3 regions of the Micromonospora sp. NPDC002296 genome follow, and region 1 is predicted to be linked to each of the others. Evidence: riboswitches for the same ligand, from Rfam matches in the RefSeq annotation. Region 1 holds a riboswitch; each other region holds the start of a gene.
What was found. Region 1 has a riboswitch for cobalamin ahead of ABT023_RS12935 (VWA domain-containing protein). Riboswitches for the same ligand answer to the same signal wherever they lie in the genome.
Positions count from the first base shown of each region.

Region 2: linked by a shared signal. The riboswitch ahead of bluB (5,6-dimethylbenzimidazole synthase) and the one ahead of ABT023_RS12935 (VWA domain-containing protein) in region 1 are both predicted to bind cobalamin.
Region 3: linked by a shared signal. The riboswitch ahead of ABT023_RS10805 (ribonucleoside-diphosphate reductase subunit alpha) and the one ahead of ABT023_RS12935 (VWA domain-containing protein) in region 1 are both predicted to bind cobalamin.

Region 1 is NZ_JBEOWQ010000012.1:110,887-118,848, reverse strand. It holds gene ABT023_RS12950 (precorrin-2 C(20)-methyltransferase) at 1-1,297, shown strand, start outside; gene cobM (precorrin-4 C(11)-methyltransferase) at 1,298-2,053, opposite strand; gene cbiE (precorrin-6y C5,15-methyltransferase (decarboxylating) subunit CbiE) at 2,050-3,258, opposite strand; cobalamin riboswitch at 3,325-3,469, shown strand; gene ABT023_RS12935 (VWA domain-containing protein) at 3,516-5,525, shown strand; gene cobO (cob(I)yrinic acid a,c-diamide adenosyltransferase) at 5,525-6,139, shown strand; gene cobBC (bifunctional hydrogenobyrinic acid a,c-diamide synthase/histidinol phosphate aminotransferase CobBC) at 6,133-7,962, shown strand, end outside.
Region 2 is NZ_JBEOWQ010000008.1:172,572-180,533, forward strand. It holds gene ABT023_RS09895 (type II secretion system F family protein) at 1-592, shown strand, start outside; gene ABT023_RS09900 (hypothetical protein) at 622-837, shown strand; gene ABT023_RS09905 (TadE/TadG family type IV pilus assembly protein) at 996-1,406, shown strand; gene ABT023_RS09910 (TadE/TadG family type IV pilus assembly protein) at 1,403-1,984, shown strand; gene ABT023_RS09915 (hypothetical protein) at 2,161-2,532, shown strand; gene ABT023_RS09920 (LysM peptidoglycan-binding domain-containing protein) at 2,549-3,721, shown strand; gene ABT023_RS09925 (Rieske (2Fe-2S) protein) at 3,884-4,735, opposite strand; gene ABT023_RS09930 (hypothetical protein) at 4,907-5,251, opposite strand; gene bluB (5,6-dimethylbenzimidazole synthase) at 5,320-5,964, opposite strand; cobalamin riboswitch at 6,000-6,198, opposite strand; gene ABT023_RS09940 (crotonase/enoyl-CoA hydratase family protein) at 6,360-7,127, shown strand; gene ABT023_RS09945 (dihydrolipoyl dehydrogenase family protein) at 7,190-7,962, opposite strand, start outside.
Region 3 is NZ_JBEOWQ010000009.1:169,011-176,972, forward strand. It holds gene ABT023_RS10800 (ribonucleotide-diphosphate reductase subunit beta) at 1-59, opposite strand, end outside; gene ABT023_RS10805 (ribonucleoside-diphosphate reductase subunit alpha) at 104-2,503, opposite strand; cobalamin riboswitch at 2,675-2,890, opposite strand; gene ABT023_RS10810 (hypothetical protein) at 3,194-6,418, shown strand; gene ABT023_RS10815 (S8 family peptidase) at 6,729-7,962, shown strand, end outside.

The sequences.
Region 1 (7,962 bases):
CACCGACCACCCGGGCGGGTACGCCGGCGCGATGGCGGACTTCTACGCCGAGTGCGGCGAGCGGCTCCGCGCGCACCTGAGGGCGGGCCGCGACGTCGTCGTGCTGGCCGAGGGCGACCCGATGCTCTACGGCTCGTTCATGTACCTGCACGACCGGCTCGCGGACGAGTTCGAGACACAGGTCGTCGCAGGCGTGCCCGCCTTCGCGGCCGCCACGGCCACGACCGCCCTGCCCCTGGTCCGGCAGACCGACGTGCTGACCGTGCTGCCCGGCACGCTTCCCGAGCCGGAGCTGGCCCGGCGCCTCGCCGACACCGACGGCGCCGTGATCATGAAGCTCGGCCGCACGTTCGCCAAGGTCCGCTCGGCGCTCGAACAGGCCGGACGCGTCGAGGGTTCCTGGTACGTCGAGCGGGCGTCGATGGACGCCCAGCGGGTGCTCCCGGTCGCCGACGTGGACCCCGAGACGGTGCCGTACTTCTCGATCGTCCTGGTCCCCGGCGACACCCGTCCCGGTGTGGCGCGCTACGACCGCCCGGCGAGTGAGGTCACCGAGCCCGCCGCCGACGCCGAGGTCGTCGTCGTGGGCCTCGGTCCCGGTCCCGACCGGTGGCTCTCCCCCGAGGCGTCGCAGGTGCTCGCGGAGGTCGGCCACGTCATCGGCTACGGACCGTATGTCCAGCGCGTTCCGCAGCGCCCGGGCCTGGTGCGGCACGCGTCCGGCAACACGGTCGAGGTGGACCGGGCCCGCGACGCGCTCGAACTGGCGCTCGCCGGTGAGCGCGTCGCGGTCGTCTCCGGCGGCGACGCGGGCATCTTCGGCATGGCGTCGGCGGTGTTCGAGGCCGCGGAGGACCCGCGCTACGCGGACGTCGCCGTGCGTGTCGTGCCCGGAATCTCTGCCGTCCAGGCGGTCGCGGCACGCGCCGGCGCCCCCATCGGCGCCGACTTCGCCGTGATGAGCCTGTCGGACCGGCTCAAGCCCTGGGACGTCGTGGTGAAGCGGCTGCGCGCCGTCGCCGAGGCGGACCTCGTGCTCGCCCTCTACAACCCGCGCTCGCGCTCGCGCACCGAGCAGGTCGCGCAGGCCCGAGCGGTGCTGCTGGAGCACAAGTCGCCCGAGACCGTCGTAGTCGTGGGTCGCGACGTCGGCCGCGCCGGGGAGAGCCTCACCGTGACGACGCTGGGCGAGCTCGACCCCGAGACCATCGACATGAAGTGCCTGCTGCTCGTGGGCGCCTCGTCGACGCGCGTCACCGCGGCCGGCCGCGTCTGGAGCCCGCGCTCTGTCGCCTAGTCAGCCGCGGGTGCGACGTTCGCGGCCGGCGGCGTACAGGAACGACTCACCGCCGCGGACGTCGGGAGCCAGCGCGGGGCCGACCAGGATGACCGCGGCCTGGCGCAGGCCCGCGGCCTCGACCTGGTCGCCGATGTCGGCCAGTGTGCCGCGCAGGACGAGCTGATCCGGCTGCGTCGCCTTGGACACGACGACGACCGGGCACCCGTCGCCGTAGTGCTGGGCCAGCTCGGCGGCCAGCTCACGGCTGCGAGTGATGGCCAGGTGCAGGGCCAGGGTCGCGCCGGTCGCGGCGAACGCGGCGAGCTGCTCCCCCGGCGGCATGACCGTGGAACGGGCCTGAGCGCGGGTGAGCACGACCGACTGGGCGAGCTCGGGGACGGTCAGCTCGGCGCCGACGATCGCCGCGGCAGCCGCGTAGGCGGGCACACCGGGCGTGACGTCCCACGGGACCTGCGCCGCGTCGAGCCGGCGCGCCTGCTCATGTACCGCGGAGTACAGCGACGGGTCGCCCGAGCACAGCCGCACGACCTCCAGCCCGTCGGCGTGCGCCTGCACCAGGTGGGCGGTGATCTCGTCCAGGTCGAGGTGCTGGGTGTCGACCAGCCGGGTGTCGTCGCGGCAGTGGCCGAGCACGTCGGCGTCGAGGTAGGTGCCCGCGTACAGGCACACGTCCGCAGCCTCGAGCAGGCGCACCGCGCGCAGCGTGAGCAGGTCGGCGGCACCGGGTCCGGCCCCGACGAAATGGACGGTCATGACTCTCCCTTGGTGACGGTCCACTGGCTGACGGCACGCGCGGGCGTCCAGCCGGTGAAGCTGCCGAGCGGCTCGGCGCGCTCGACGTGCAGGCGGACGAGCTCGCCGCCACGGCGACGGTACCGCTCGATCAGCACCGCCTCGGTCTCGGCCGTGACACCGTGGACGACGAGCCGGCCACCGGTGCCGAGCGCGTCCCAGCACGCTTCGAGCACGCCGGGGACGGTCGCTCCACCGCCGACGAACACCGCGTCAGGGCGCTCGAGACCGGCCAGGGCGTCGGGTGCCGAGCCCTCGACGAGACGCAGGCCGGGAACGCCGAGCGTGGCGGCGTTGCGACGCACGAGCGCGGCGCGGTCGGCGCGGGACTCGATCGCGATCGTCCGCGCCGTCGGCCACGCACGCATCCACTCCACGCCGATCGAGCCGCTGCCGGCGCCGACGTCCCACAGCAGTTGACCGGGAGCGGGCGCGAGCCGGGCCAGGGCGCTGGCGCGCAGGTCGCGCTTGGTGATCTGCCCGGCGTGCTCGAACGCGTCGTCGGGGAGCACCCCGCCCGCGGCCCAGCCCGGTCCGGTGCCCCGGATTTCGGCGGCCAGGACGTTCAGCCGGGGCACGTCCACGACGTTCCACGAAGCCGCGGTCGACTCGGCACGCGACTCACCCGCGGCGCCGAGGTCGCCGAGCACGGCCAGCCTGGACTCTCCCCAGCCAAGTCCGGTGAGCAGCGCGGCGACGGCGGCCGGCGTCGTCTCGTCGCTGGAGAGCACGAGCAGCCGCCGCCCGGGGGCGAGCGCGGGGACGACGAGGCGCACGTCGCGGCCGACCAGGCTCACCGTCGTGACGGACTCCGCCGGCCACCCGAGACGTGCCCGAGCGAGCGCCACGGAGGAGACCGCGGGCACGATCGTCACCCGTTCCGGGCCCAGGATGTCCAGCAGCGTCGTGCCGACGCCCGACACGAGCGGATCGCCCGACGCCAACACCACGACGGGCCTGCGCGCGGCACCCAGCAGGCCCGGCAGACTCTCACGCAGCGGCGACGGCCACGCGACGCGCTCCTGGCCATCGACCGGCGGCACCGCATCGAGGTGCCGGGCCCCGCCGAGCAGCGTCGCAGCCCCGTGCACCAGCGTCCGGGACGGCTCCGGCAGGCCCGCCCAGCCGTCGGCCCCGAGCCCGACAACGGTCACCTGCGCCTCCATGGTTGCACCCTAGCCCGGTCCGCCCGGCCGCCGGACCGCTGCCTGGGCCGTCAGGACGGCGTCTAGGGTGATGCGAAGGTTCGAGGTGCCCCACGGCCGATGGCCACGGGGAGAATCTGGGAAGCCGGTGAGAATCCGGCACAGGGCCCGCTGCGGTGACTCAGGCACAGACCTGGGAAGTCCGAAGACCGGCCTCGATCCGAGCCGCGACGCGTCCGCGTCGTGGACGGTCATGGCAGATCGAGCGGGAGCCCTATATGCCAGCGCAGTACCCCTTTTGTGCCGTCGTCGGCTCCGACGACATGACTCTCGCCCTCACCCTGGTAGCGATCGATCCGCTCATCGGCGGCGTCCTGGTCCGCGGGGAGAAGGGCACCGCCAAGACCACCACCGTGCGCGGCCTCGCCGAGGTGCTGCCGTTGGTACGGACGTATGCGGGCGACCGGTTCTCGGTCGACCCGGACGATTCCCTGGCGGTCTGCCCCGACGGGCCCGTCGACGCGTCCACGCCCGTCGTGGAGCGGCCGGTGCGGCTCGTCGAGCTGCCCGTCGGTGCGAGCGACGACCGGGTGACGGGCTCCCTCAAGCTCGACGTGGCGCTGCGCGACGGCGTGGTGGCGTTCGAGCCGGGCCTGCTCGCCCGAGCCCACCGCGGCCTGCTCTACGTCGACGAGGTCAACCTGCTGCACGACCACCTCGTCGATCTGCTGCTCGACGCGGCGGCGACCGGCCGGGTCAGCGTGGAGCGCGACGGCTTCTCAGTCGAGCACGCCTCCCGGTTCGTGCTGATCGGCACGATGAACCCCGAGGAGGGCGAGCTGCGCCCGCAGCTGCTCGACCGGTTCGGCCTGACCGTCGAGGTCGCCGCACCGCGCGACCCCTCCCTGCGGGTGGAGGTCGTGCGTCGCCGGCTGGCGTTCGACGCCGACCCGGAGGGCTTCACCGCACGCTGGGCCGACGAGCAGGACGCCCTGCGCGCGCGGCTGGTGGCAGCCCGGCGGCTCGTGCCGGACGTCGTGCTCGACGACCGGACGCTGACGACCATCGCCGAGGTGTGCGCCGCGTTCGACGTCGACGGCCTGCGCGCGGACCTCGTCACCGCCCGCACCGCCGCGGCGCACGCCGCCTGGCAGGGACGCGCGCACGTGACCCGCGAGGACGTCCGCGTCGCCGCCCGTCTCGCGTTGCCGCACCGCCGGCGCCGCAACCCGTTCGACGAGCCCGGCCTGGACGAGGACCGGCTCGACGACCTGCTGGGCAACGACGACCCGGACCCCGGACCGGACGGGCCCGACGACGGGCCCGGTGGTCCCGGCGGCGGGCCGCCGGACGACGCCCCGCAGGACGGCCGGTCCCGGGACGTCCACGACTCCCCCGCCGGAGGATCGCCCGCGCCGGACAACGCGCCGCAGCCTGCCGTTGCCGGATCGGTCGCGTCCGCCGGTGAGCCGGCACGCGCCCGCCTGCTCGTCGTACGGGGCACCGGCGAAGGCCAGGCCGGCCGCCGGTCCCGGGCACGCACCCCTCAGGGCCGGGTCGTCGGGCAGCAGCGCGGATCGTCCGTCGCCGGCCGCCTGCACCTGCCGGGCACCATCACCGAGGCGGCACCGCACCAGCGTTCCCGTGGTGGCTTGGTCGAGGGCCGCGGTCTCGTCTTCGCCCCGGGCGACCTGCGCCGCGCAGAAACCGTCGGGCGGGAGTCGAACCTCGTCCTGCTGTGCGTCGACGCGTCCGGCTCGATGGCCGCGCGACGCCGCATGGAGCAGGTCAAGACCGCCGTGCTCGCGCTGCTGCTGGACGCCTACCGCCGCCGGGACAAGGTCGCGCTGGTGACGTTCCGCCAGCGCACCGCCGACGTCGCCCTGCCGCCGACCGGGTCCGTCGATGTCGCCTCCCGGCGCCTGGCCGACCTGCCGGCCGGCGGGCGTACGCCGCTCGCCGAGGGCCTGGAGCGCTCCGCGGAGGTGCTGCGCCGCGAGGCGCTGCGCGACCCGTCCCGCCGGCCGCTGCTGGTCGTGGTGACCGACGGCCGGGCAACCTTCGGGCCGGACGCGCTCGGTCGTGCCCACCGCGCCGCGACGCACCTGGCCGCTTCCGGCGTGCAGAGCGTCGTGGTCGACTGCGAGACCGGACGGTTCCGGCTCGGCCTTGCCGCGCAGCTGGCCGCATACCTACAGGCCGAGCACGTGCCGCTCGGTGAGGTGACCGCCGAGGGGCTCACCGGCGTCGTCCGCACGGCGACCGCGCCGCGCGAGGGGGTGGCCTGATGCCGCAGGGCAAGCCGCTGGTCGTCCCGGACGACGGCATCAGCACCCGCGCACGGCGCAACCGCCCGCTGCTGATGGTCCACACCGGCAACGGCAAGGGCAAGTCGACCGCTGCCTTCGGCCTGGCGATACGCGCCTGGAACCAGGGCTGGGACATCGGGGTCTTCCAGTTCGTCAAGTCGGCCAAGTGGCGCATCGGGGAGCAGACGGTGCTCGAACGGCTCGGCCGCCTGCACGAGGAGACCGGCGAGGGCGGGCCCGTCGAGTGGCACAAGATGGGCTCGGGGTGGTCCTGGAGCCGCAAGGGCGGCACCGAGGCGGACCATGCCGCTGACGCCGCCGAGGGCTGGGCGGAGGTGAAGCGGCGCATCCAGGCCGAGCGGCACCAGCTGTACGTCCTGGACGAGTTCACCTACCCGATGCAGTGGGGCTGGGTCGACGTCGACGACGTCGTGGAGACACTCGCCAACCGTCCTGGCCGCCAGCACGTCGTCGTCACCGGACGCCGCGCCGACCCCCGCCTCGTCGCGGCGGCCGACCTGGTGACCGAGATGCTGCACGTCAAGCACCCGATGGACGTCGGCCAGAAGGGTCAGCGAGGCATCGAGTGGTGAGGCTGCCACGCGTGCTGCTCGCGGCACCCGCCTCCGGCCACGGCAAGACCACGGTCGCGACCGGGCTCATGGCCGCGTTGGCCGCCCGCGGGCATGCCGTCTCGGGGCACAAGGTCGGGCCCGACTACATCGACCCCGGCTACCACGCGCTGGCCACCGGGCGTCCGGGCCGCAACCTCGACCCGCATCTGACCGACCCCTCGCTCGTGGTCCCGCTGCTGCTGCACGGCGCCCAGGACGCGGACGTCGCGGTCGTCGAGGGGGTCATGGGCCTGTTCGACGGCCGCATCGGCGGCGACGGGTTCGCCTCCACCGCCCACGTCGCGACGCTCACCCGGACGCCGGTCGTCCTGGTCGTGGACATCTCACACGCCTCGCGCAGCGTGGGGGCAGTCGTGCACGGGATGGCGACGTTCCAGCCCGGCGTCACGATCGCGGGTGTCGTGCTCAACAAGGCCGGCTCCCCCCGCCACGCCTCCGAGGCGGCACGCGCGGTGGAGTCCGTCGGCGTCTCCGTGCTGGGGATCCTGCAGCGCGACGATGGGGTCAGCGCGCCTTCGCGCCATCTCGGGCTCGTCCCCGCAGCCGAGCGCGACGAAGCCGCCGCCTCGCTGGACAGACTGGCCGAGCAGGTCGCCCGCCACGTCGACCTCGACGCCGTGCTGGAGGTGGCGCACACCGCGCCCGACCTCGACTCCGAGCCGTGGGACCCGGCCGCGCACGTCCGCCCCTCCGGCACCGGGTCCCCGATCATCGCGGTCGCGGCCGGGCGTGCGTTCACCTTCCGGTACGCCGAGACGACCGAGCTGCTGCGGGCGGCGGGCTGCACCGTCGTGCCGTTCGACCCGGCCCGGGACGAGCGGCTTCCCGCCGGGACGCGCGGTCTGTATCTCGGCGGAGGTTTCCCCGAGATGCACGCGGCCGCGCTGAGCACCAACACGGCCCTGCGTGACGAGCTGCGTCAGGCTGTCCTCGACGGCATCCCGACGGTGGCCGAGTGCGCCGGACTGCTGTACCTGTGCCGCTCCGTCGACGGGCACCCCATGGTCGGGGCGCTCGACGCCGACGCGGTCATGACGCCCCGGCTCACCCTCGCGTACCGCCGGGCCGAACTCGGCTCGGACCAGCTCCTCGGCGCACGTGGAACCGGTGCCACGGCGCACGAGTTCCACCGCACCATGGTCACTCCCGTGCACGGCGAGCGTCCCGCGTGGACGCTGGAGGGCGGCGACGTCGGGTTCGCGGGCCCGACGCTCAGCGCGTCCTACCTGCACGTGCACTGGGCCGGGCACCCGCGAATGGCCCAGTCGTTCGCGGACGCGGTGCACCGGGCGGACGCGATCGCGGCACCCGGTGTGCCACGAACGCACGCCGTCGCCGTGCCGCTGGGTCCCGAACCGCCCGCGGCCCCGTCGCGCCACCACGGCGACGTCGAGCTGTCCGCCGGCCTGCTGGACCTGGCGGCCGACGTCGGCCAGCTCCCCCGCCCCGAGTGGCTCGAACGGGCGTTGCGCGACGCAATCGCGACCTCCGACACCTACCCCGAAGCCACCGCGGCTCACGTCGCTGTGGCGCGTCGCCACGGTCGTGACGAGTCCGAGGTGCTCGTCACGGCCGGCACCGCCGAGGCGTTCTTCCTGCTCGCCCGAGCACGTCCTTGGCGACGCCCGGTCGTCGTGCACCCCCAGTTCACCGAGCCCGACGTCGCGCTACGCGCCGCGGGCCACACCGTCACCCATGTCCTGTGCCGGACCGAGGACGACTTCGCCCTCGACCCCGACGCCGTCCCTGACGACGCGGACCTCGTCGTGGTGGGCAACCCC
Region 2 (7,962 bases), on a different contig from region 1:
GCTGGTCGGCCTGGTCGCCCCGACCCTGGCCGGTGCGGTGCTCTTCCTCGGCGGGGTGTCCGTGCCGGTGTTCGTACCGCTGCTGGGGAGTTTGGGGATGGCGCTGGTCGCCGCCCTGGTGGCGCACCGCAGCGTGCTGACCCGCGCGGACGCCGCCCGGGACGAGTTCCGCCAGGCGGTCTGCACCTACCTGGACCTGGTGGCGTTGCAGCTCTCCGCCGCGCACGGCCCGGTGCAGGCCCTGGAGCGGGCCGCGGCGGTCTGCGACGGCTGGGTCTTCGACCGGATCCGGGAGTCGCTGCGGATCGCCCAAATGCAGATGCACTCGCCCTGGGACGAGCTGCGCGAGCTGGCCGAGAAGATCGGCATCCCGGAGCTGGGCGACGTCGGGGCGATCATGCGCTCCGCCGGCAGCGAGGGCGCGCAGGTGCACGAGACGCTGCGCAGCCGGGCCGACTCGCTGCGCGACCAGATCCGCACCGACAACCTGGCCCGGGCCGAGGCGGTCACCAGCCGGCTGGACATCCCCGGCTCGCTGCTGGTCTTCGTGCTGCTCGGCTTCGCCGTCTACCCGTTCCTCGCCCGGTTGTGAAACCCCTCCCCAGTTCGAAGGAGCACGTCATGCACCTCATCGCCTATCTGCACATCGCGTTGACGACGCGACTGACCGAGCTGCGCCGCGACGGCGAGCGCGGCGACAGCCCGGTGCCGACCGCCGTGATCATCTTCGGCCTGGTCGCGGTCGCCATGGCGGTCACGGGTTTCGCCCTGGCCAAGGCCAACGACTGGATGAACGCCATCCCGGGTAACACCGCCCCGCAGGCCCCGAAACCGTGACGGGCCGCCCCGCACGCGCGGACCGGAGCCGGTCGGCACCCGCCGACCGGCCCACCGGCCTGCGCGCACCGGGGCGGGCGCGCGACAGCGTACGGCGGCGACCGGGCGGGTGGGCGCGCGACGGCCTACGGCGGCCACCCGGGGAGGCGCCCCGGGGGCTGCTGGCCGGGGCCCGGCGGAGACTCGCCGACGGCCCGGCCGAGCGGGGCGCCAACCCGGTGGAGCTGGCCGTCGTGATGCCGGCGATCCTGGTGCTGCTCTTCGCCTCGATCCAGGCCGCCGCCTGGTTCGTCGCCCGGGCCACCGCGCTGAACGCCGCGCAGAGCGCGGTCAACGCCCAGCGCGTCCTTCAGGCTCCCGACGGGGCCGGGGAACAGCGGGCGGCCGACTTTCTCACCTCGGCCGGTGACTGGCTGGTCGGCTGGGACTCGCCGGGGCCCGACTGCGTCACGGACGCCACCGAGGTGACCTGCACGGTGACCGGCACCGCCCTCTCGGTCGTCCCCTGGGTGAGCTTCCCGGTGCGGCAGACCGCCCACGGCACGGTCGAACGGTGGACGACGGGATGAGCGGCGTGCGGAGACGTGCCGTGCCGGCCGACGACCGACGCCGGTTCCGGCGCCGACCGCGGCGGGACGAACGCGGTTCGGTCGCCGTCGAGGTGGCCGTGCTCGCCCCAGCGTTCCTCGCGCTGCTCGTGCTGGCCGGCGTGGCCGGGCGTACGGCGATCGCCCAGGAGGCGATCGAGTCGGCGGCGCACGATGCCGCCCGGGCCGCCTCCATCTCCCGGGACGCCGCCACCGCCCGGCAGCAGGCCCTGGCCGCCGCGAGCAGCCAGCTCGACTGGCAGCGGGCGAACTGCGCCGGCCAGCCGACGCTCACCTTCAGCGGCTCGGTGGGCGGCGATGCGGTCAGCTTCGACGAGGCCTTCGCCAGCGATCCCGGCGAGCCCGCCGCCGTCACCGTGCGGGTGGCCTGCACGGTGTCCTTCGCCGACATCGACCTGTCGCTGCTGCCGGCGATGCCGACCAACCGGACGGTCTCGGCCGCCTTCACCTCCCCGCTGGACCGCTACCGGAGCAGAACTCTCGGGTTCGGGACTGCTGAAGCAGGTTCTGCGGCGTACCCGAGTGTGGGTGGCGTGTGATGAGCGTGGGCGTTCGCGCGGGTTCCGGAACCGGCGACGGTGCGATTCGACGCGTTGGGCCCGCACCGTGGTCGGCGCAGGTCGCTATACGCGCTCATGACACTTCCGACGAGGTCGGGACCGCCCGCCGGCTTCGCGGCGACGACGGACGGGTCAGTCTGTTCCTCGCGGCGGGGATGATCGGCGTCCTCGCGATCATCGGGCTGGCCTTCGACGGCGCCGGTCAGCTGCGGTCCATGCAGCGGGCCGACAACCTGGCCGCGGAGGCGGCCCGGACCGGCGGCCAGTCCATCGACCGGGCGAAGGCCATCGAGGGCGGGCCCAAGGTGATCGACCAGGTGGCCGCCAGGGCCGCGGTGAACAGCTACCTCGCCGCGGCGGACGTAACCGCCTCCTCCGTCGAGTTCCCGGTCGTCGGCGGGGAGACCCTCATCCGGGTGCACGTCACGGTCACCTACGACCGGTACATGCTCGGCTTCTTCGGCTTCGGCAACACCGTCACCGTCTCCGGTGAGGCCACCGCGCGGGCCCTCACCGAGGACCCGTAGGAAGGGAAGGAACGCCATGGCCGCACCGGGTCGCTCCGCCGCACGGCGGACCGGACAGGTCCTCACCGGGTTCGGCGCGCTGGTCGTGCTGATCGCGGTGCTGGTCGGGGGGCCGGTGGCGCTGATCGCGTTCGCCGGCAACCCGCTCCCCGACCACGTGCCCACCCTCGCCGAGATCGGCGCCACGCTGACCAGCCGGGACGACGGCCGGCTCTTCCTGCGGGCGCTGGCCCTGGTCGGCTGGTTCGGCTGGGCCACCTTCGCCTTCTCGGTGCTCGTGGAGCTGGGCGCGCACTCGCTGCGCCGGCCGGCACCCCGGCTGCCCGGAATCAGCCGGCAGCAGCGGGCCGCGGCTGCGCTGGTCGGTTCGGTGGCCCTGATCATCGCGGCGAGCCCGGCCGCGGCCAGCGCGGCGACGGTGCTGGCCGGCCCGTACCCGACGGCGGCGCAGCCGGCCGTCGCCGCGGCGGTGCCGGCGGCACGCCCGGTGACCGCGACGCTCCCGGTCAGCGCGCGGACGGCGTCGCCGGTCGTGGTCACCACGGCGGCTCAGCTCCCCGAGCCGGTGGAGCCGACGGTGTACCGGGTGGCGAAGGGCGACTACCTGGGCGAGGTCGCCGAGCGCTACCTCGACGACTTCGAGCGGTACCGGGACGTGGCGAAGCTGAACCGGTTGCACGACCCCGACCGGATCCGCCCGGGGCAGCTCATCAGGCTGCCCGACGGCGCGGGCGACGCCGGGGCCCGTACGCACGCCACCGGCCGGCTGGTGGTCCGGCCCACGGCCCCCGCACCCGGCGGCGCGGTCGCTCCCCCGCCCGCGACCCCGGCCACCCCGCCGGCCGCCGAAGCGCCCGCGACCCCGGCGACGACGCCGCCCGCGAAGCCGCAGTCCACCCGCCCGGCACCCGCGCCGCCGGCCACCCAACCGTCGGCCGAGTCGACCCGCGGCAGCCAGCAGGTGGCCCAGCCGCCCTCCGGGCCGCAGCCGGCAATGGCCGCCGGGGCTTCCCGGGTGAGTGAGGAGGACTCGGTGAACCGCCCGCTCGCGGTCTCGGCGGTGCTCGCCGTGGCCAGCATCGTCGGGGCACAGATCGGCGCGGTCCTCGGGCTGCGCCGCCGGCCGGGCATCGCCCGGGCCGCCGCCGGCGCGCGGGCCCTGGTCTCCGGCCGACACCGCCGGAACTGACGCCGGAGGCCCCACCCCCGCCCGCCCTGCACACGCTGTCACGGATTGTGTGGTCATGGCGCGCGCCGATGCCACAGTTCCCGCGCAAGAGCGGTTCGCCGGATGGGCCCGGCGATGGCGCCGGGGCGGCGGGAGCGGCGCCTACGGCGGGCGTGGGAACGGTCAGGGCAGTCGGGCCTGCAACACCCCGTCGACCACCCGGGTCGGCAGGATCTGCTGGTCGTTCCCGGACGGCCCGTGCATGACCTCGCCGCCGTTGAGCCGGAACGCGCTGCCGTGCCACGGGCAGACCACGCAGGCGTGCCCGTCGATCTCGGTGACCTCGCCCTCGCCGAGCGGACCGCTCTGGTGCGGGCAGCGCTCCAGCATCACGGTGACCTCGTCGCCGTGCCGGTAGAGGATCACCGAGACGTCGTCCATCTCGCGGGTGACCAGCGTCCGCTGCGGCAGCCCGGCGAGGTCCGCCAGTGGGTGCCAGCCGTCGCTGATCAGGTGCATCTCGGACACGCTCTGGTTGACCTGGGCCCCCTGCTTGTACGCCAGGTGCCCCCCGAGGTACGCCCCCGCGCTCACCGCGCTCAGGCCGAGGTACGCCAGCGCCCGCCCGGTCCCGTGCCGCCCGCGCAGGCGGGCGGCCAGCGAGCCCGCGTACAGGGCCAGGCCGACGGTGTTGGCGGCGGCGTGCACCAGGCCGATCCGGCGCTGGTCCCGGGCGAGGGCCGCCCAGTCGTTCAGCCCGGCGACCGCCGCCGGGAGTGCGCTGATCGTGCCCAGCCCGACCAGCGTGGTGGCCGCCCGACGCTGACCGGGCATGAGGTCCAGCACGGCGGCGCTGATCCAGGCACCCACCGGCACCTGCACCAGCGCCGGGTGCAGCGGATGCCCGAGGAAGACGCCGTGCAGCAGGTCGCGCACCCGCTGCGGGCGGATGGTGGCCTGGACGGCGCGCTGCAACCGGTCCCCGGCCCGGTCCAGCGCCGAAGTCTGTTCGATTCTCGTCAAGAGTGCCCGCATCCCGTCCGGCTTCCCGGCAGGAGCGGTCGCAAACCGGTCGGCGGTGACGAGCCCGTCGCCATACATGCCGGCCGGCAGTCCCGGGGACACGGCCGACACCGCCGCCGCACCCGCACGTCACCGGCGGTGGGTCCCGCGCCACCGGCCGCCCGGCGGCGCGGGACCCGGCGGCTACTGCCAGGGGCCGCTGCGGCAGATGAACCTACCGGTGTCGCTGTACTGGGTCACGCTGCCGTCGAAGTAGCTGTAGCTGACCCGCACCTGCAGGCCGATGTTGGAGTAGGGGCAGCCGGCGAAGAGGGTCGGTCCGGCGCTCGTGAAGGTCCCGACGCTGCCGGAGTACCAGGTGACCGTCCAGGTCGTCGTGCCGGTGCTGGTGGCGTCGCAGTAGAACTGCGACCCGCCGGACTCGCAGAAGGGCGCGGGGGCGCTGGCCAGGGCCGGGGTGGCTACGGCGGCGGTCAGGCCGAGGGCGGTGAGGACGGAGGCGAGCAGGACCCTGACGGTGGCACGCATGAAGATCCTCCCGAACGTAGCGGGTTGAGGACTGAGGGTGAATGCCACGCTATCCCAGCAATCGAGGTTCATGAATCAGCCGTTCGCCGGTCGGTTACCGCCCAACGGTCGTGGTGCACCGCCTCGGCGAGAGGGCGCTTCCGCCGCCACCCGTGCCGTTCCAGGTCCGGCACGGTCGCCAGGTGGGTGACCGGCCCGAGGCAGAGCCACGCCACCGGCCGGATGCCGTCCGGGATGCAGAGCAGCCCGGCCACGAACGGCTCCCGGTAGAAGGAGACCCAACCGACGCCGAGCCCCTCGGCGGTGGCGGCGAGCCACAGGTTCTGGATGGCCAGGCAGACCGAGTAGAGGCCGGAGTCGGCGATGGCGTGCCGCCCGAGGACAGCCGGGCCACCCCGCGCCGGGTCGTAGGTGACCACGATCGACAGGGTCGACTCCAGCACTCCGTCGATCTTGATCCGGGCGAACCGCTCGGCCGCCTCGCCGTCGAGGGTGGCGGCGAACGTGTCCCGTTCGACCTGGACGTGCTCGTGGAACCGGCGGCGGGTCCCGGCATCCCGGACCAGGACGAAGTCCCACGGCTGCGAGTATCCGACGCTGGGCGCGGCGTGCGCCGCGTCGAGGATCCGGTGCAGGGTGTCCGCCGGCACCGGCTCCCCGGTGAACTCGGCCCGGACGTCCCGGCGGCGGTGGATGGTGTCGTAGATGTTCACAGGCAGGCTCCCGCTGCGCTCGGCCCACCGCTGCGGTGGGCACCCGACGCGAGGCCGGTCTTCGGACTCCCGGATCGACGCCCGACCGTCCGCCTTCCCAGCCGTGCGGCCAGTGGCTGCGCGTGACGCGCGTGGACGGCGGCTCCCCGGTCACCGCGGCGGGCCCGTGCCGGATTCCCACCGGCTTCCCGATTCTCCCCGCAGGCGCGAGGCACCTCACATGATCGTGCCGTCGCCGATGCTAGCGCCCCGCCCGTGCGCCGTCGGGACGGACGGGCCGCTACGGTCGTGTCGGGGTGGACGCCACCACCCCAGGGGCCGGCCCGCCGGCCACCTCGGCCCGCACCGCCGGCCCGCGGCCGAGGGCCGGAGCCGTCCGACCGGGAGGCACGCCGATGGGGGTACGGGTCGAAAGCGCCGGGGCCGTGACCACGGTGATCCTGGATCAGCCGGCGGCGCGCAACGCCGTCGACGGGTCGACCGCCCGGGCCCTGGCCGACGCGTTCCGGGCCTTCGAGGCCGACCCGGAGGCGGCGGTGGCCGTGCTCTGGGGGGCGGGCGGAACGTTCTGCGCCGGGGCGGACCTGAAGGCGATCGGCACCCCCGGCGGCAACCGGGTCGAGCCCGACGGCGACGGTCCGATGGGCCCGACCCGGATGCGACTGTCCAAGCCGGTGATCGCGGCGATCTCCGGGTACGCCGTGGCCGGGGGGCTGGAGCTGGCCCTCTGGTGCGACCTGCGGGTGGCCGAGTCCGACGCGGTGCTCGGGGTCTTCTGCCGGCGGTGGGGGGTGCCGCTGGTCGACGGGGGTACCTTCCGGCTGCCCAGGCTAATCGGCGAGAGCCGGGCGATGGACCTGATCCTCACCGGCCGACCGGTGCCGGCCGAGGAGGCGTACGCGATGGGTCTGGTGAATCGACTGGTCGCGCCGGGTACGGCCCGGGTGGAGGCCGAGCGGCTGGCCGCCGGGATCGCCCGCCACCCGCAGACCTGCCTGCGCAACGACCGGGCGGCGGTGCTGGCCGGCGCCAACCTGACCGAGCCGGAGGCCCTCGCGGTCGAGCTGGCCCACGGCGCGGAGTCGCTGGCGGCCGACGCGGCGGCGGGTGCGGCCCGCTTCGCCGCGGGCGCCGGCCGGCACGGCGCACCCGCGTCTCCCTGATCGTCCGCACCGCACCGGCACGACCCCGTGCGCGTCGGACGATCAGGGAACCAGCGGCGGCGCTACCTCAGGTTGCGCAGGGCGTCCTCGACGGCGCGGTGGAACGTCGGGTACGCGTAGATCATGTTCCGGAGCTGGGTCAGCGGGACCGCCGCGTGCACCGCCACCACCAGGCCCGACAGCACCTCGCCGCCGGCCGGGCCGACCGAGGTCGCGCCGACCAGGACGCCCCGGTCGGCGTCGGCGACCAGCTTGATCAGTCCGTCGGCCCGGTGGATCCAGCCCCGGGTGGACGCGCCGAGCCGGCTCACGCCGACCTGCACGTTGATGCCGCGCTCGCGGGCCTGCCGCTCGGTCAGCCCGACCGCGCCCACCTCGGGGTCGGTGAAGGTGACCCGGGGCAGCGCCCGGTAGTCGGCGTGCGGCACGCCGCCGGCGATCCCGGCCCCCGCCGTGCTCGCCGCGCCGCCGACCGCGCTGGCGGTGCCGCTGGCGTCCGGGCCGGACCGCGCCCGCCGGACACGGTCGAGCACGTCGGCGACCACGATGGCCGCCTGGTACATGGCGATGTGGGTGAACGCGCCCTCGCCGGTCAGGTCGCCGACCGCCCAGAGGGCCCCGGCGGCGCGCATCCGGTCGTCGACGGCGAGGTACCGCTGGGACGGGTCCACCCCGACGGCGTCCAGCCCCAGCTCGTCGAGGTGCGCCCGCCGGCCGGTCACCACCAGCAGCTTCTCGGCGGTGAACTCGACGCCGCCGGCCGCGCTGAGGGTGAACGCCCGCCCGTCGTGGTCGACCCGCTCGGCCTTCACCCCGGTGGAGATCCGCACCCCGT
Region 3 (7,962 bases), on a different contig from region 1:
AAGAAGTGCGGGTAGCGCATCGGGCGGAGGGTGAGGTCCATCCCCGGGTCGAGCAGCATGTGTGTGGTCCTCGGGTCGGTGGCGGTGGTGTCGGTCGGGGCGGTCACTGGCAGGCCTCGCACGACTCGGGGTTCTCCAGGGAACAGGCCACCGCCTCGTCGACGGCCACCCCCGCCGCGACGACGCCGACCGGGCCGACGGCGCTGACCGGGCCGGCGGGTGCGACCGTGGCCTGCTGGATCCGGGTGGCGGGGCGGGACCGCAGGTAGTAGGTGCTCTTCAGCCCGGCCTTCCAGGCGTACAGGTACATCGAGGAGAGCTTGCCGATCGTCGGGGCGGCGAGGAACAGGTTCAGCGACTGCGACTGGTCGATGAACGGGGCGCGGGCGGCGGCCAGGTCGATCAGCGCCCGCTGCGGCAACTCCCAGGCCGTACGGAACAGCTGCCGGACCTCCGCCGGCAGTTCCGTGATGCCCTGCACCGATCCCTCGGCGCGCTTGATCGCCGAGCGGACTTCGTCGGTCCACAGGCCGCGGGCCTTCAGTTCGCGTACGAGAGCGGTGTTGACCTGGAGGAACTCCCCGGACAGGGTCTCGCGCTTGAACAGGTTGGACACCTGCGGCTCGATGCACTCGTAGCAGCCGGCGATGGAGGCGATGGTGGCGGTCGGGGCGATCGCCACCAGCAGCGAGTTGCGCAGGCCGTGCGCGGCGACGCGCTCCCGCAGCACCCTCCAGCGCTGCGCCTGGCTGCCCGTGACGCCCCACAGGTCCGGCTGGAGCCGGCCGCGTGCCGCCCGGGTCTCGGCGAAGGCCGGGTGGGCTCCGAAGCGTTCCGCCAGGTCGGCGGAGGTCTCCAGGGCCGTCAGGTACAGCTCCTCGCTGATCCGGGTGGACAGCTCCCGGGCGGCCGGGGAGTCGAACGGCAGCCGCAGGGCGAAGAACACGTCCTGCAGGCCCATCAGGCCGAGGCCGACCGGCCGCCAGCGGGGGTTGCTCGCCGCGGCCTGCGGGGTCGGGTAGTAGTTGATGTCGATGACCCGGTCGAGGAACGTCACGGCGGTGCGGACGGTGGCGCGCAGCCGTTCCCAGTCGAGGCCGCCGTCGGCGAGGTGGGCGGCGAGGTTGACCGAGCCGAGGTTGCACACGGCGGTCTCGGCGTCGCTGGACACCTCGATGATCTCGGTGCACAGGTTGGACAGGTGCACCACGTTGCCCGGCTCGGCGGTCTGGTTGCACAACCGGTTCGCAGCGTCCTTGAACGTCATCCACCCGTTGCCGGTCTGCGCGAGGGTCCGCATCATCCGCCCGTACAGCTCCCGCGCCGGCACCTGCCGCACGTACCGGCCCTGAGCCTCGGCCGCCCGGTACGCCGCGTCGAACTCGTCCCCCCACAGGTCCGGCAGTTCCGGCACCACGTCCGGGTCGAACAGCGACCACACCCCGTCGGCCTCCACCCGGCGCATGAACTCGTCCGGGACCCAGTTGGCCAGGTTCAGGTTGTGGGTGCGCCGGGCATCCTCACCGGTGTTGTCCCGCAGTTGCAGGAACTCCTCGATGTCCGGGTGCCACGGCTCCAGGTAGACGCAGGCCGCGCCCTTGCGCCGGCCGCCCTGGTTGACCGCCGCCACCGAGGCGTCCAGCGTCCGCAGCCACGGCACGATCCCGTTGGACTGCCCGTTGGTGCCCCGGATCAGCGCGCCCCGCGACCGGACCCGGGAGAACGCGATGCCGATGCCGCCGGCGAACTTCGACAGGTTCGCCACCTGCGCGTACCGCTGGTAGATCGAGTCCAGTTCGTCGCGCGGGGAGTCGACCAGGTAGCAGGAGGACATCTGGGTGTGCCGGGTGCCGGAGTTGAACAACGTCGGCGAACTCGGCAGGTACGCCAGGCTCGACATCAACCGGTAGAACTCGATCACCTCGTCCGGGGCGTGGGACAGGCCGCAGGCCACCCGCAGCAACCAGTACTGCGGGGTCTCCGTAACCAGCCGGCTCGTCGGGTGGCGCAGCAGGTACCGGTCGTGGACCGTGCGCAACCCGAAGTACTCGAACCGCAGGTCACCGTGGGGGTCGACGGCGTCATCGAGCTGCGCGGCGTTGGCGGCGACGAACGCGGCGGTGCCGTCGCCGATGAGGCCCTCGACGTGTCCCCGTCGGATCGCCTCGCTGAACGAGCCGATGCCCTGCCTGCGGACCTCCTTGTCGATGTAGCCGGCCAGCAGGCGGGCGGCCAGCCGCGAGTACTGCGGCTCCTCGCCGATCATCTCGGCCGCGGTCTGGATGGACAGCCGGTCCAGCTCGGCGGTCGTCGCGCCGTCGTACAGGCCGCTGATCGTCCGCGTCGCCACCCGCAACGGGTCGACGTCGGCGAGGCCGACCGTCCACCGCTCGACCGCTCCGACGATCCTGTTGACATCGACCGGTTCGGTGCCGCCGTCGCGCTTGCGGACGCGCATCTGCGTCCGTCGCGGGCCCGGTAGGGCTGCCTCGTCGGCCACCATGCCGTCGGCCGGGACAACCTCGGTGACTGCCATCACTCACTCCTCGCGGGCTCGAGACCTGATGGCCTTGGGACGCGTGGAGGCAGACACCGGCGGACGTCACGCCGGCGAGGCGCGGGTCAGGTGGCGTCGGCCGTCCCACGCGGCCTCGGACCGCCGCCCACCCCGGTATGGGTACGCGGCGCGCTGGCAGGTCTTCGGACTCGCGGGCGTGACCGGGCTCGCCGGTCTTCTACTGGCCGTCGCTTCCCAGGCCGCAGGCGGCCCAGTGCTGATGACGGCGGTCGTTCCCACTCACCGCTGCGGGGCAGTCCCGGATTCCCACCGGGTTCCCTCTTGCCTCGACCACCCCGGATGAGCGGCCGAACCAGCTACGGCCGACACCATATATAGGGACTTCGGCGTTGTCACACCCCACATGTCGAGTCCGGGCGTGTCGGAGGCCCGGCGGTGAAGCCTCGTCGATTCCTGCGGCGCAGCGACCGAGCCGATTGGTGGAGCGGGTCTGGATCCAAGGACGGCGGACCCGGCCGGTAGGACCGGAACGGATGTCGACCGGTCGGGTTTCCGACGGGCGTCCGTACACAAGGGATGACGACCTCCTACGGTGACTTCCGGCACGCCAGGGATGGACGTCGCCGGGAATCGACCCGGCGACGCGATTCAGGCGTTTTACAGGGGGTTGTCTCGATGCACGTTCGGAGCCGCGCCATCGCGGGTCTGGTCGCCGGGGCTGTGCTGTTGACAGGCCAACCGGCGGCTGCAGGCAGTGCCGCCGACGAGGTCGCCAACGCCGGCGCTCGCGCCGCCACGGCAACGGTCGGCGGCGGCGGTGCGACACGTACGGCCGTCCGCACGGCCGCGGCCCTGTCGGCGCCGGGGCACACCGGGCTGGTTCCCAGCACGCCGCGCAATGACGTACCGAGGATCACCGACGGCGAGATCACCGACATCGAGGTGATCGGCAACCGGGTCTTCGTCGCCGGCTCCTTCACCGCGATCGCCAACGTCGGCGGGACGCCGGTGGCGCAGCCGTCGCTGGCTTCCTACAACATCGACACGGGCCTGGTCGACACCGGTTTCCAGCCGACGTTCGACGGGTCCGTCGAGGCCGTCGAGGCCTCGCCGGACGGCTCGTCGCTCTATGTCGTTGGCTCGTTCAACACGGTCGGCGGCCTGACGAAGCGCAAGATCGTACGGCTCGACCCGGTCACCGGCGCTCCGATCGCGGCGTTCACCGCGCAGGGGAACGGGCGCGCGACCGCTCTGGCCGTGAGCAGCACCGCGGTGTACGTGGGCGGCCAGTTCACGAAGGTGAACAGTGTGAACCGCGGCGGGCTGGTCGCGCTCAACCCGACGACGGGGGCGGTGGACAGCGGGTTCAACCTGCCCCTGTCCGGCGGCATCGGCGTCGGCGGCATGCTCACCGTGCAGCAGCTCAAGCTGACGCACAACGGCAGCAGCCTGCTGGTCGTGCACACCGGTCGCCAGATCGCCGGCCAGGACCGCTACGGGGTCGGCCTCGTCGACACCGCCACCAAGGCCCTCCTGCCGTGGCGCACCCGCCTCTGGGAGGACAACCTGTCCTTCGTCGGCGGCATCCAGCGGGTCTTCGCCGGTGACGTCGCGCCGGACGACTCCTACTTCGTCGTCACCAGCGGTTCGGGAGGCGACCGCCCGCCGATCAACGACACGGCGATCGCGTTCCCGGTGGCCGGTGCCGACCACGTCGAGCCGATCTGGGTGTCGCGTCACTTCGACAGCATCTACTCGGTCGCCATCACCGAGACGGCCGTGTACGTCGGCGGCCACTTCAGTTGGCAGGAATCGCCGACCTCCAACGTCCCGTGGCCCGGCCTGGACAACGTCGGGTACGGCACGGGCCAGGGCCTGAGCGGCTACGGTCTCGGCGACCAGGTGGTCCGCCGTGACCACCTCGGCGCGCTCGACCCGGCCACGGGCACGGCGATCGAGTGGAACCCGGGTTCCAGCTCGTACGAGGGGGAGAAGGCGATGCTGGCCACCCCGCGCGGCCTCTTCGTCGGTGGCGACGGCAACACCAAGGGCGGCCTGCCGGTGGGGCGGGTCGGGTTCTTCGACCTCGCCCAGGCGCCGGCGCCCTCGCCGGTCGACACGACGATCGTCACGCCCATCGAGGGGGCGGTCAAGCAGGCCAACGCGCCGTTCGCGTTCGGCGGGCAGGCGACTTCTCCGGCCGGCGTCACCAAGGTCGGTATCGAGATCCAGAACCGGGGTTCCAAGAAGTACCTGCAGGACGACCTCACGACGTGGGGCGCCGCCAACAGCATCAACGCGACGGTCGCAGCGGTGAACACCGCCTCGACCTCGTGGTCCCTCACCGTGTCGCTGCCCGTCGGCGAATACCAGGTCCAGGCGAAGACGTTCGGCAACAACGGCCAGAGCGACGCCTCGAAGGCCGTCAAGAAGATCGAGACCTTCAGCTTCGACGACCTGCCGCCGACCACGAAGATCACCTCGCCGCCCGCCGGCCTGGTCGCCGCCCAGAGCTTCGTCGCGACCGGCACCGCCAGCGACGACAAGGGCGTCAGCGCGATGACGTACTCGTTCCGCAGGTCGGACAACCAGTACCTCCAGGACGACGGAACGGCAGCACCGGTCTACAACACCTTCCGCGGCGAGCCGGACGTCATCGGCGCGTTGTCGACCACCTGGCAGGTCGAGGTGGCCCTCCCCACCGAGGGCGAATGGAAGATGACGGCCACCGCCATCGACAACGCCGGTCAGAGTGACCTGCGCGGCGACACCCGGGACTGGATCATCTCGGCGACCGGCGTCGCGCCGTCGGTAGCCGTCACCACCCCCACGCCGATGACGCCGCCCACCGCCGCCGCACCGATCACCGTCGCGCCGGGCGGCTCGATCACGTTCTCGGGGACCGCCGGCGACGACGGCACCCTGAAGTCGGTCGAGGTCTACCTGCGCAACAACACCACGCGCGAGGCGCTGGCGGCCGACGGCACGTGGGGCGCCGACTCGATCGCGGCCTACCACCGGGTCTCACCGATCAACCTGAACGCCTCGTCGTACAACTGGTCGTACACCACCGTGCCGCTGACGCCCGGCGTGTACGACTTCCGGGTGCGGGCCACCGACAACCTGGGCCTGAGCACGGCGAACGCCAACCTGGGCCGGCTCACCGTCACCGCCCAGGTGCCCGGTGACGCCTTCCCGAACGGCCTGTTGAGCTTCACCGGTGTCGACCAGAACGTCGACCAGTTGCACCTCAACCTGGCCGGCACCGCGACCGACAACAACGGCGTGCAGAGCGTGCGGGTGGCGCTGCGCGACCTGGACACCGGCCGGTACGTGCAGCCGAACGGCACCATGGCGGCGAGCTTCGCCACGGTGAACGCCACCCTCGCCTCGCCCGGCGCGACGAGCACCGCGTTCACCCTGTCGATCGACCTGCCGACCAAGGGTGAGTACAGCGTCGAGGCGTGGGCCGTCGACACGGCGGGCCAGCAGGACGGTTCGACCTCCGGCGCCACCGCTCGGTACCTCGTGTATCCGGGCGATCTCGACCCACGGCTGGAGCCGAGCCTCACCCCGCAGGACGGCGAGGTCTACACGGACTCACGGATCGTGGTCACCGGACGTGCCGTGGACGACGTCGGGATGCTCCGGGTGGACGTCCAGATCGTCAACAGCGCCGGCCAGGGGATGAACGCCTCCGGCGTGTTCAGCACGCCGTCGGTCCCGGGCAACTTCCCGTGGATCTCGGTGTTCCTCACCAGCCCGGGATCCCCGGGGTCGAACTTCGCGTACACGTCACCGGTGGTCCCGGCGGGTGCCTACACCGTCTCGGTCAGAGGGACCGACAACTACGGTCAGCTGCAACAGCCGCCGAAGACCGTCCCCGTGACCGTCAGCTGAGTCGATCGGCCGCAGACCGGTCTGCTTCGGGAAGGGCTCCTGCCCCCACAGCAGATCGGTCTGCGGCCCCGCACCGTCGACGCGCTCCCGGTCGGGACGCCATGGCCGGGCCAACTGTCGTCGACAGATCTTGATACACACGGAAACAATAATTATCAACCCACGCCAAAAAGACTTCCATCAATCGATGGACGCATTTCCGCCAATCGCCATCAAGCCAACCTCGCAGTACGATCCCGAAAACCGATCAGACCATTCCATCGGCGTCACGAGCACGATGGAATGGCCGGAGCAGAGGGATGGCGCAGACATGAGACTCCGCCAAAGGATCTTCACCCACCCCCGTCGACCCGGGCTGGCCACCATGGCCGTCCTCGCCACCACCGCCCTGGCCGCCACCGTGCTCGCCGGTCCGGCGTCCTCGGCACCCGCTGCCGAACCGACGCCGGGTGCGATCGGCGAGATCCTGGGCGCCGGCGGTGCGACGGCGGTTCCCGGCAGCTACATCGTGACGCTCAGGGAGAGCGCGGTCGGCGGCCGGTCCACGGTGTCCAGCGCGGTCAGTGGCCTGGCCGGCCGCTACGGCGTGCACCCGGACCAGGTCTGGGACGACGCTTTGAACGGCTTCTCCATGCGGGCGTCGGAGGCGGTCGCCCGCCGGCTGGCCGCCGACCCGGCGGTCGCCCAGGTGGAGCAGGACCGGTTGACCACGCTGGCCACCACGCAACTGAACGCGCCATGGAACCTGGACCGGATCGACGCACCGCTGGGGCTCAGCGGCACCTACAGCTACGTCAGCCAGGGCGCCGGAGTCAAGGCGTACATCGTCGACTCCGGGATCTACATCGGGCACCAGGATTTCGGCGGTCAGGCGATCTACGGCGTTGACGCGGTCGACGGCATGTTGCCTGCGGACGACTGCAGCGGGCATGGCACCCATGCCGCCGGCACCGTCGGCGGGACGACGCACGGGGTGGCCAAGGACGTCGTGCTGGTCGCGGTCAAGGTGTTCGACTGCGTCCTGCCCAGCACCCTGGCGATCCTGATCAGCGGCATCAACTGGATGATCGGCGACCACCTGGCAGGGCAGCCGGCCGTCGCGAACGTCGGGATCCAGTCCACCCCCAGCGCCGCGCTCAACAACGCGGTGGCCGCCGCCGTCGCCGACGGCATCACCGTGACGGCCCCTGCGGGCAACTCGAACGCCAACGCCTGCAACGTCTCACCCGCGTCGGTGCCGACCGTGCTGACCGTGGCCGCGACGCAGTCGAACGACAGTCGGGCCAGCTTCTCCAACTACGGCTCCTGCGTGGACATCTTCGCCCCGGGCGTGGGCATCAGGTCCGCCTGGATCGGCTCACCCTCGGCGGTACAGACGTTGGCCGGCACCTCACACGCCGCACCGCACGTGGCCGGGGCGGCGGCCCGGGTACTGACCAACTACCCGACGTGGACACCGGCCCAGGTGGCGAGCTACCTGTTCGGCGTCGCCAACGTAGCGGTGGGCAACCCGGGCGCCGGTTCGCCCAACCGGCTCCTCTACC